Regions from separate parts of the Xanthomonas hyacinthi genome, predicted to be linked through region 3. Evidence: predicted binding sites of a transcription regulator. Region 3 holds the regulator's gene; each other region holds the start of a gene.
The links. Region 3 encodes HrcA, which represses chaperone genes, less so after heat shock. Its sites were predicted from a motif close to TTNGCACTCNNNNNNNNNGAGTGCNAA; they were not measured.
Positions count from the first base shown of each region.

Region 1: FZ025_RS07235 (co-chaperone GroES) is a predicted target of HrcA. The motif match lies at 1,969-1,995, and genes of this name have one in related genera.
Region 2: rpoH (RNA polymerase sigma factor RpoH) is a predicted target of HrcA. The motif match lies at 1,111-1,137, and genes of this name have one in related genera.

Region 1 covers NZ_CP043476.1:1,611,639-1,614,911, forward strand. The annotation lists gene groL (chaperonin GroEL) at 1-1,485, opposite strand, end outside; gene FZ025_RS07235 (co-chaperone GroES) at 1,626-1,913, opposite strand; gene FZ025_RS07240 (endonuclease) at 2,194-3,273, shown strand, end outside.
Region 2 covers NZ_CP043476.1:1,454,025-1,457,297, reverse strand. The annotation lists gene FZ025_RS06615 (response regulator) at 1-175, shown strand, start outside; gene ung (uracil-DNA glycosylase) at 198-926, shown strand; gene rpoH (RNA polymerase sigma factor RpoH) at 1,148-2,026, shown strand; gene FZ025_RS06600 (hypothetical protein) at 2,116-2,574, opposite strand; gene FZ025_RS06595 (hypothetical protein) at 2,805-3,017, shown strand; gene FZ025_RS06590 (helix-turn-helix domain-containing protein) at 3,040-3,273, shown strand, end outside.
Region 3 covers NZ_CP043476.1:43,789-47,061, forward strand. The annotation lists gene recN (DNA repair protein RecN) at 1-809, opposite strand, end outside; gene hrcA (heat-inducible transcriptional repressor HrcA) at 922-1,980, shown strand; gene grpE (nucleotide exchange factor GrpE) at 2,130-2,651, shown strand; gene dnaK (molecular chaperone DnaK) at 2,801-3,273, shown strand, end outside.

The sequences.
Region 1 (3,273 bases), 1.6 Mb from region 3:
ATCCAGGATGCCGAACGCGACCATGTCGCCGAACTCGCCGTTGGCGGCGTTGTAGCCGAAGTTGCCGGTGCCTTCCTTGACCCGGTTCAGGATCACCGACGGCTCTTCGCCGGCGTTGGTGACGATCTCGCGCAGCGGCGCTTCCATCGCGCGCAGCGCGATCTGGATGCCGTGGGTCTGATCTTCATTGGCGCCCTTCAGATCGCCGATCGCGGTCAGCGCGCGCACCAGGGCCACACCGCCGCCCGGGACCACGCCTTCTTCCACGGCCGCACGCGTGGCGTGCAGGGCGTCTTCGACGCGCGCCTTCTTTTCCTTCATCTCGATCTCGGTCGAGGCACCGACCTTGATCACCGCCACGCCGCCGGCCAGCTTGGCCACGCGCTCCTGCAGCTTCTCGCGGTCGTAGTCCGAAGAAGTCTCTTCGATCTGCGCCTTGATCTGCTTGATGCGCGACTCGATCGCCGAGCTGTCGCCAGCGCCGTCGATGATGGTGGTGTTCTCCTTGGAGACCTGCACCTTCTTGGCGCGGCCCAGGTCCTTGATGGTCGCCTTCTCCAGCGCCAGGCCCACTTCCTCGGAGATCACGGTGCCGCCGGTCAGGGTGGCCATGTCTTCCAGCATCGCCTTGCGACGATCGCCGAAGCCCGGCGCCTTGACCGCCACGACCTTGACGATGCCGCGGATGGTGTTGACCACCAGGGTCGCCAGCGCTTCGCCTTCCACTTCCTCGGCCACGATCAGCAGCGGCTTGCCCGACTTGGCCACGCCTTCCAGCACCGGCAGCAGGTCGCGCACGTTGGAGATCTTCTTGTCGTGCAGCAGGATGAACGGGTCGTCCAGGTCGGCCGACTGGCTCTGCTGGTTGTTGATGAAGTACGGCGACAGGTAGCCGCGATCGAACTGCATGCCCTCGACCACGTCCAGCTCGTTGTCCAGGCCCGAGCCTTCTTCAACGGTGATCACGCCTTCCTTGCCGACCTTCTTCATCGCGTCGGCGATGATGTTGCCGATCGACTCGTCGGAGTTGGCCGAGATGGTGCCGACCTGGGCGATCGCCTTGTCGTCGGCGGTGGGCTTGCTGATCTTCTTCAGCTCGGCCACGGCAGCCTTGACGGCCTGGTCGATGCCGCGCTTGAGATCCATCGGGTTCATGCCGGCGGCGACCGCCTTGGAACCTTCGCGGATCAGCGCCTGCGCCAGCACGGTGGCGGTGGTGGTGCCGTCGCCGGCGTTGTCGGAGGTCTTGGACGCGACTTCCTTCACCATCTGCGCGCCCATGTTCTCGAACTTGTCGGCCAGTTCGATTTCCTTGGCGACGGAGACGCCGTCCTTGGTGATGGTCGGGGCGCCGAAGCTCTTCTCGAGCACGACGTTGCGGCCCTTCGGGCCCAGGGTGGCCTTGACGGCATTGGCGAGAATGTTGACGCCGCGCACCATGCGCGCACGAGCGTCTTCACCGAAACGGATATCTTTGGCAGCCATGTGGAGTTACCTCGGGAATAGGGAATGGAGAACAGGGAATTGGGGAATCAAAAGCGCACGATCGGGAAGGGACGGGAACCGCAGGCGGCAGAAATCGCGCTTGCCGATTCCCGATTCACCATTCCCGATTCCCGCCATCGTCAACCGACGATGGCCAGGATGTCGTCTTCGCGCAGCACCTTGTACTCGACGCCTTCGGTCTTGTAGCTGGAGCCGGCGTACTGGCCGTAGATGACCTTGTCGCCGACCTTGACCGCCGGCGCGCGGACGCTGCCGTTGTCCAGCGGCTTGCCGCTGCCGATGGCCACGATCTCGCCCTTGGTGGACTTTTCCTTGGCCGAATCCGGGATCACGATGCCGCCGGCGGAAATTTCGTCGGCGTCGCTCGGTTTGATGACAACACGGTCGTGAAGCGGCTTGATGTCGATGTTCATGAGAGAGACCCTTTTAAGTGATTGATTGGTCTAGGAAAGGCTGGCGATGTTAGCACTCGCATGCAACGACTGCCAGCAACGCTCGCGAAAAAACCCGGTACACCGGGATGCGCAAGATGTGGTGCTGGCCGGCGCCCTTTCAAGGGCTGGCGGCAAAAAATTTCGTACCGCCGCCGGCCCGGCCGCGGAACTGGTACCCGGATTCCGCAACGCTGTCACACAGGCAGGCTAGTCTCGCAGATCCAGGGGGGGACCCATCCAAAAGGAGTTGTCGATGAAGCCATCCGCCGTTGCCGTCCCTCTCGCCTGTCTGCTGGCCCTGGCCGGCCACGCCCAGGCCGCCGTCTTCATCAACGAATTGCACTACGACGATGCCACCGCCGCCGGCGATACCGGCGAGGGCGTGGAGATCCTCGCCACCGCCGGCGAGAGCCTGAGCGGCTACAAGGTCTACCTGTACAACGGCAGCAGTCCCGGCAGCGCCACGGTCTACGCCACGACCTCGGTGCCGGCCGGCAGCCTGGTCAGCTGCGGCGGGCAGGTGCGCATCGCCACCGTCGGCTATGCCAGCAACGGCGTGCAGAACGGTCCCAACGACGGCCTGGCGCTGGTCGACGGCAGCGACCAGGTGGTGCAGTTCCTCAGCTACGAGGGCGCGATCACCGGCGGCGGCGGCCCGGCCGCCGGCCTGGGCAGCCAGAACCTGCCGGTCAGCGAGAGCAATAGCACCGCCGCGGGCACCTCGCTGCAGCTGCGCGGCAGCAACGGCCGCGCCGCGGCCGACTTCAGCTGGGCCGGCAGTTCGGCCAGCAGCTTCGGTGCCTGCAACAGCGGCCAGACCTTCAGCGGCGGCAGCAGCGACGCCGCGCCGGCGGTGACCTCGACCACGCCGACGCAGGGCGCCGGCAGCTTCCCCGCCGCCGGCGACCTGGCGGTGACCTTCAGCGAGGCGGTGACCCTGGCCAGCGGCGCGTTCGCGCTGAGCTGCAGCCAGTCCGGCACGGTGGCGCTGAGCTACCCGAGCAGCGGCAGCCAGTTCGCGATCTCCACCAACGCCGCGCTGGCCGCCGGCGAAAGCTGCAGCCTGAGCATCCTCGCCGCACGCGTCAGCGACGCCGGCGGCGCGCACCCGGCGCAGGACAGCAGCACCGCCTTCAGCGTCGCCAGCGGCAGCGGCGGTGCCAGCGGCTACTACGCGCGGGTCAACACCTCCAGCGCCAGCCAGCTGCGCTGCTCGCTGCACGAGACGATCAAGGGCCACACCGTCTACCCGTACAGCAGCAGCTCCGGCACCAGCACCTGGACCATCCTGGAAATCGCCGACGAGGACCCGAACGACAGCGGGCGCATCCTC
Region 2 (3,273 bases), 1.4 Mb from region 3:
GCGCATGCCGGTGCTGGTGATGACCGGCGACAGCAATCCGCACAACCAGTCCGAGCTGCTGCGCGCCGGCGCCAACGACCTGGTGCAAAAGCCGATCGAGGAGCGCCTGCTGGTCACCAAGGTGCTGTTCCAGCTGCGCCTGGCCAAGCTCAACGATACCGCCGTGACCTTCTGACCGACCGATCCGCCGAACCTGCATGAGCAACGAAGACGACACCCGGATACAGCTGGAACCCTCGTGGAAGGCGCAGGTCGGCGACTGGCTGCTGCGCCCGGAGATGCGCGAACTGGCTGCGTTCCTGCGCCAGCGCAAGGCCGCCGGCGCACGCATCTTCCCGCCCGGGCGGCAGATCTTCGCCGCGTTCGAGGCGACCCCGTTCGAGCAGGTCGAAGTGGTGATCCTCGGCCAGGATCCGTACCACGGCTACGGCCAGGCGCATGGGCTGTGCTTCTCGGTGCTGCCCGGGGTGCCGGTGCCGCCGTCGCTGCTGAACATCTACAAGGAGATCGAGGAGGACCTGGGCATCCGCCGTCCCGACCACGGCTGCCTGCTGCCGTGGGCGCAGCGTGGCGTGCTGCTGCTCAACGCGGTGCTGACGGTCGAGGAAGGCCGCGCCGGCGCGCACCAGGGCAAGGGCTGGGAGGGCTTCACCGACCATGTCGTGGAGACCCTCAACCGCGAGCGCGAAGGCCTGGTGTTCCTGCTGTGGGGCAGCTATGCCCAGGCCAAGGGCAAGGTCATCGACACCCGCCGCCACCGTGTGCTGAAGGCGCCGCATCCCTCGCCGCTGTCGGCGCACCGCGGCTTCCTGGGCTGCAAGCATTTCTCCGCGGCCAACGAGTACCTGCGTCGCCGCGGCGCCGCGCCGATCGACTGGAGCCTGCCGCCGCGCGCGGCGTTGGAAGCGGCGGCGGGCGGCGGCTGAACGGTGGTTCGACGGCAGCGCCCGGGGGGGGCGCCGCGTGTACGCAAATTTCGCGGCCCCGATGCTAGGTTTGGCCTTGGTAACCGGTTACGCCTGCCTTCCCCAGCGTTCCAGTGGCCTCCATCACAGTCCGTTTCCTGATTCGAATGGCCCATAAACGGAACGCAGGAACTTTTTACTGTACCCAGCAGTCTAGTTAGCTGACTGCTAAGATGAGTCCTATGAGCCAGACCATACCTGCCACCGCGCTGGTGGCCAACAACCTCCCGATCCCCAGTCCGCTCGGTTCGCTGGATGCCTATATCGGCGCCGTGCACCAGATCCCGGTGCTGACGTCCGAAGAGGAACACGCGCTGGCGGTGCGCTACCGCGACCAGGAAGACCTGGATGCGGCGCGCGAGCTGGTCCATTCGCATCTGCGCTTCGTGGTCCATGTGGCCCGCGGCTACAACGGCTACGGCCTGCCGCTGGGCGACCTGATCCAGGAAGGCAACATCGGCCTGATGAAGGCGGTCAAGCGCTTCGACCCGGAAATGGGCGTGCGCCTGGTCAGCTTCGCGGTGCACTGGATCCGTGCCGAGATGCACGAGTACATCCTGAAGAACTGGCGCATCGTCAAGGTCGCCACGACCAAGGCGCAGCGCAAGCTGTTCTTCAACCTGCGCAAGTCCAAGACCCGCCTGGGCTGGATGAACGCGGCGGAAGTGACCGCGGTCGCCAAGGACCTGAACGTGTCCGAGCGCGAGGTGCTGGAGATGGAGTCGCGCCTGTCCGGCCGCGACATCGGCTTCGATGCGCCGTCCGCCGACGACGACGATCACGCGCCGCCGTCGCCGGCCGCCTATCTGATGGCCGCCGAGGAAGATCCCTCGCAGGCCTACGAGCGCGCCGACAGCGAGGACAACCAGCTGCAGCTGCTGCGCGAGGGTCTGGCCGAGCTCGATGCGCGTTCGCGCGACATCATCAAGCGCCGCTGGCTGGATGCCGACAGCAAGATCACGCTGCAGGAGCTGGCCGACGAGTACGGCGTGTCCGCCGAGCGCATCCGCCAGATCGAGGCCAACGCGCTGAAGAAGATGAAGGCGTTGTTCGTGGCCTAATGCCGGTCCTCCGCCAGGTCCGTACGACCGGATCCGCGGAGACAAAAAAACGGCCCGAGAGGGCCGTTTTTGTTGTGGGCTACGCAGTCTCAGTGCATGCAGACCATCATCGGCATGTTGCCGCACATCATGGTCATCGGCATGCCGCAACCCATCATGCGGTCCATGCTCTCACAGCACATCTTGAGCATGTCCATGCTCATCATGCCGGTCGGCATCATCATGCAGACCATGCCCTGCGACTCCATCGTGCAGGTCATCTCCGGCATCATCGGCATGCCGCAGCAGGCCATCATCGGCATGTTGCCGCACATCATGCCGCACGGAGTGCCGCTGGCCATCATCGACATCATCATGTCGCAGCAGTCCTTCAGCATCTCCATCGAACAGCCTTCGGCGGGCTTCATCACGCACATCATCCCGTCGGCGGTCATGGAGCAATCCATGTGACACATCATCGGCATCATGGTCGCCATCGGCATGGCGGACATGCCCGGCATGGTCATGTTGTTCATCGGCATCGACATCATGTTCATTGCGGTGTTCATGGCAGGCTCCAGTCGGGATGAGGAAGGGGTTGATCGCAATTGGCAATGTCATCATGACAAGAAGTCATCAACATTTCAACAGTATGATTTTAAAAGGAAAATATTCGTTATCCTGAACGGATATCCGTTTTATTGGACGTGGTTATATGGCTATGTCGAGAGGTTGTTTCCCTGCCGGCGCGCGCGGCAGCAGATTGACGGCCACCTTCGGCTACACGTCTGTTACCCGCATGAGCACCCACACCACCGCGAACCTCTACGACGTTGGGGATTACCGCCGCCGCAAGGCGCTGCGCGATTGCGGGCAGGGCAGCCGGCGCCGCGAGTTCTTGTGGGTGCATCCGGCGAGCGGCGCGGCGCAGGTGGCGGTGTTCCGCCCGGCGCAGCCGACCGCTGCGGCAGTCCTGCTGCGCAGCGCGCGCACCGCGGGGCGCCACGGCTGACTGCGGAAATCGAGGGATTGCCATGGTGGCGGTCGATGACGGCAGTCCCGCCGACCCGGCCGACCTCGGCGCGCTGGTCGCCCAGCGCCTGGCGACATTGCGCCGGCAACGGCAGCTGTCGCTGGAGGTGCTGGCCAAGGCCTCCGGGGTCAGCCGCGCGATGCTCTGGCAGATCGAGCAGGGCCGCAGCGCCCCGACGCTGAAGCTGCTGGTGCGGATCGCCGCTTCGCTGGACGTGCCGCTCATCGAGCTGCTG
Region 3 (3,273 bases):
TCGATCAACGCCTCGACCTCGGCCAGGCGCGGGTCGTACTCGCCGACCTTGCCGAGCTCGTGGCGGGTCTGCTGCAGCAGGGCCAGCACCGCCGGCGCCTCGTCGCCGTTGAGCCGCTGCGCGGCGCCCTCGCAGGCGCCGATCAGCGCCGCGGCGTGGGCCTGGCGGCGATGGTTGGCATCCAGCGCGGCGATCGCCGCCGGGGCCAGGTCCTCGCGCTGCAGCTCGGCCAGCTGGTGTTCGAGGAAGCCGATGCGGTCGGACACGTCGCCCTGCGCCAGCAGCGTCTCGCGCTCGCCCAGCAGCGCCTGCCAGCGCGCGGCGGCGGCGCGCACCGCGGCGCGTTCGGCCTCGTTGCGGGCGTAGGCGTCGAGCAGGCCGAGCTGGCTGCCGCGCGAGAGCAGCGCCTGGTGTTCGTGCTGGCCGTGGATCTCGACCAGGTGCCCGGCCAGCTCGGCCAGCTGCGATGAGGTCACCGGACGGCCGTTGATCCAGGCGCGCGAGCCGCCGTCGGCGCGGATCACCCGGCGCAGCTGGCAGTGTTCGTCGTCGTCGAGTTCGTTCTCGCGCAGCCAGGCGCGCGCCGGGGCGGCCTCGGGCACGGCGAATTCGGCCGACAGTTCGGCGCGGTCGGCGCCGTGGCGGACCACGCCGCTGTCGGCGCGCAGCCCGGACAGGAAGCCGAGCGCGTCCACCATCAGCGACTTGCCGGCGCCGGTTTCGCCGGACACCACGGTCATGCCAGGGCCGAATTCCAGTTCGGTCCCGCGCACGACGGCGAAATCCTTGATCGAGAGATGTCTGAGCATGGGGGTCGGAATCCGGGGCCGCGCAACGCTAGCACGCGCGGGTAGATGGGCCAATGACTTGCCAAGCCGGCATGCAGCCATTATCTAGTGTCAAGTCTCACGGATTGATTGCATGCGCGCCTCCCCGGTCCACTCCTCGCTCGACCCCCGCGCCCGGCAGCTGTTGCGCACGCTGATCTCACGCTATATCCGCGACGGCGAACCGGTCGGCTCGCAGACCCTGGCCCGCCACGCCGGGCTGGACGTGAGTCCGGCGACGATCCGCAACATCCTCGCCGACCTGGAGGACGCCGGCCTGCTCAGCTCGCCGCACACCTCGGCCGGGCGCATTCCCACCGCCACCGGCTACCGGGTGTTCGTCGACAGCCTGGTGCAGATGCGCCCGCCGGGCGAGGTCGAGGTGGCGCGGCTGCGCGCGGAGATGAGCAATGCCGCCGGCACCCAGGCGCTGCTCGGCAGCGCCTCGGAGCTGCTGTCGGCGATGACCCATTTCGTCGGCGTGGTCAGCGCGCCCAAGCGCGAGCAGTTCGCGTTCCGGCACATCGACTTCGTGCCGCTGGACGCGCGCCGGGTGCTGGCGATCCTGGTGTTCGCCGACAACGAGGTGCAGAACCGGGTCATCGAACCGCGCAAGGCCTACGAGCCGGCCGAGCTGGAACGGGTGGCCAATTATCTGAACGTGCATTTCGCCGGCCGCGCGCTGGCCGACATCCGCGCCAGCCTGGTGCGCGACCTGCGCCATGCGCGCGACGAGATGCAGCTGCTGCTGGCGCACAGCGTGGAGCTGGCAGAGCAGGCGCTGGCCCCGGCCGGCGACGACATGGTGCTGGCCGGGCAGACCAAGCTGATGGGGGTGCAGGACCTGTCGGACCTGGAGCGGCTGCGCGAGCTGTTCGAGATCTTCGCCAGCAAGCGCGAGATCCTGCAGCTGCTGGAGCGCACCATCCGCGCGCCGGGGGTGCGCATCTTCATCGGCGAAGAGACCGGTGTGGTGCCGCTGGAGAGCGTGTCGCTGGTCACCGCGCCATACATGGCCGGCGGCCAGGTGCTGGGGGTGCTGGGGGTGATCGGTCCCAAGCGCATGGACTACGACCGGGTGATCCCGCTGGTGCAGACCGCCGCCGAAATGCTGGGCGCGGCCCTGGACCCGACCCCGCCGGCAGAACGCTAGCGCACAGGGCAGGGCTTGCCGCCCGCTTTTCCCATTCCCGATTCCCGTCTCCCCATTCCCCCAGATGCAACACAGCATCTTGAATCCCACTGCCGCGCCCACATTGGTGGTCCGGTAGGGCGGGTGCATCTCCCGCCAGGGAACCGGAAATGAACCAAGAGCACCCCGAATTCGATTCTGAACATCTCTCCGAGGCACAGCAGCCGTCGTCCGATCCGCTGCAGGCGCAGATCGAAACGCTGCGCAGCGAGCTGGCGCTGGTCAAGGCCGACGCACTGCGCGAGCGCGCGGACCTGGAAAACCAGCGCAAGCGCATCGCCCGCGACGTCGAGCAGGCGCGCAAGTTCGCCAACGAGCGCCTGCTCGGCGACCTGCTGCCGGTGTTCGACAGCCTGGACGCCGGCCTGACCGCCGCCGGCAGCGAACCCAGCCCGCTGCGCGACGGCCTGGAACTGACCTACAAGCAGCTGCTCAAGGTCGCCGCCGACAACGGCCTGACCCTGCTCGACCCGACCGGGCAGCCGTTCAACCCGGAGCACCACCAGGCGATCAGCCAGGCCGAGGCCGACGGCGTCGCCCCCGGCCAGGTGATGCAGGTGTTCCAGAAGGGCTACCTGCTCAACGAGCGCCTGCTGCGGCCCGCGCTCGTGGTGGTCGCCAAGCACGATTGAGGCGCGCCGCCGCCGGTTCGCGCCTGAATCGGGCGCGGCCGCGGCGGAACGCTAATGTGCGGTGATGGCTTGAATGAACGGCGGCCATCCCTATATCCGAACCAGACCCCGGCAGCGGCCGGACACCAGAAATTTTCAGGAGTCATCCAATGGGCAAGATCATCGGCATCGACCTGGGCACGACCAACTCGTGCGTGGCGATCATGGACGGCGGCAAGGCCCGCGTCATCGAAAATTCCGAAGGCGACCGCACCACGCCCTCGATCGTCGCCTACACCAAGGACGGCGAAGTGCTGGTGGGCGCCTCGGCCAAGCGCCAGGCGGTCACCAATCCGAAGAACACCTTCTACGCGGTGAAGCGCCTGATCGGCCGCAAGTTCACCGACGCCGAAGTGCAGAAGGACATCGGCCTGGTGCCGTACGGCATCGTCCAGCACGACAACGGCGACGCCTGGGTGGCCACCGCCGACGGCCGCAAGCTGGCCTCGCAGGAGATCTCCGCGCAGGTGCTGGAGAAGATGAAGAAGACCGCCGAGGCGTTCCTGGGCGAGCCGGTCACCGAGGCGGTGATCACCGTGCCGGCGTACTTCAACGACAGCCAGCGCCAGGCGACCAAGGACGC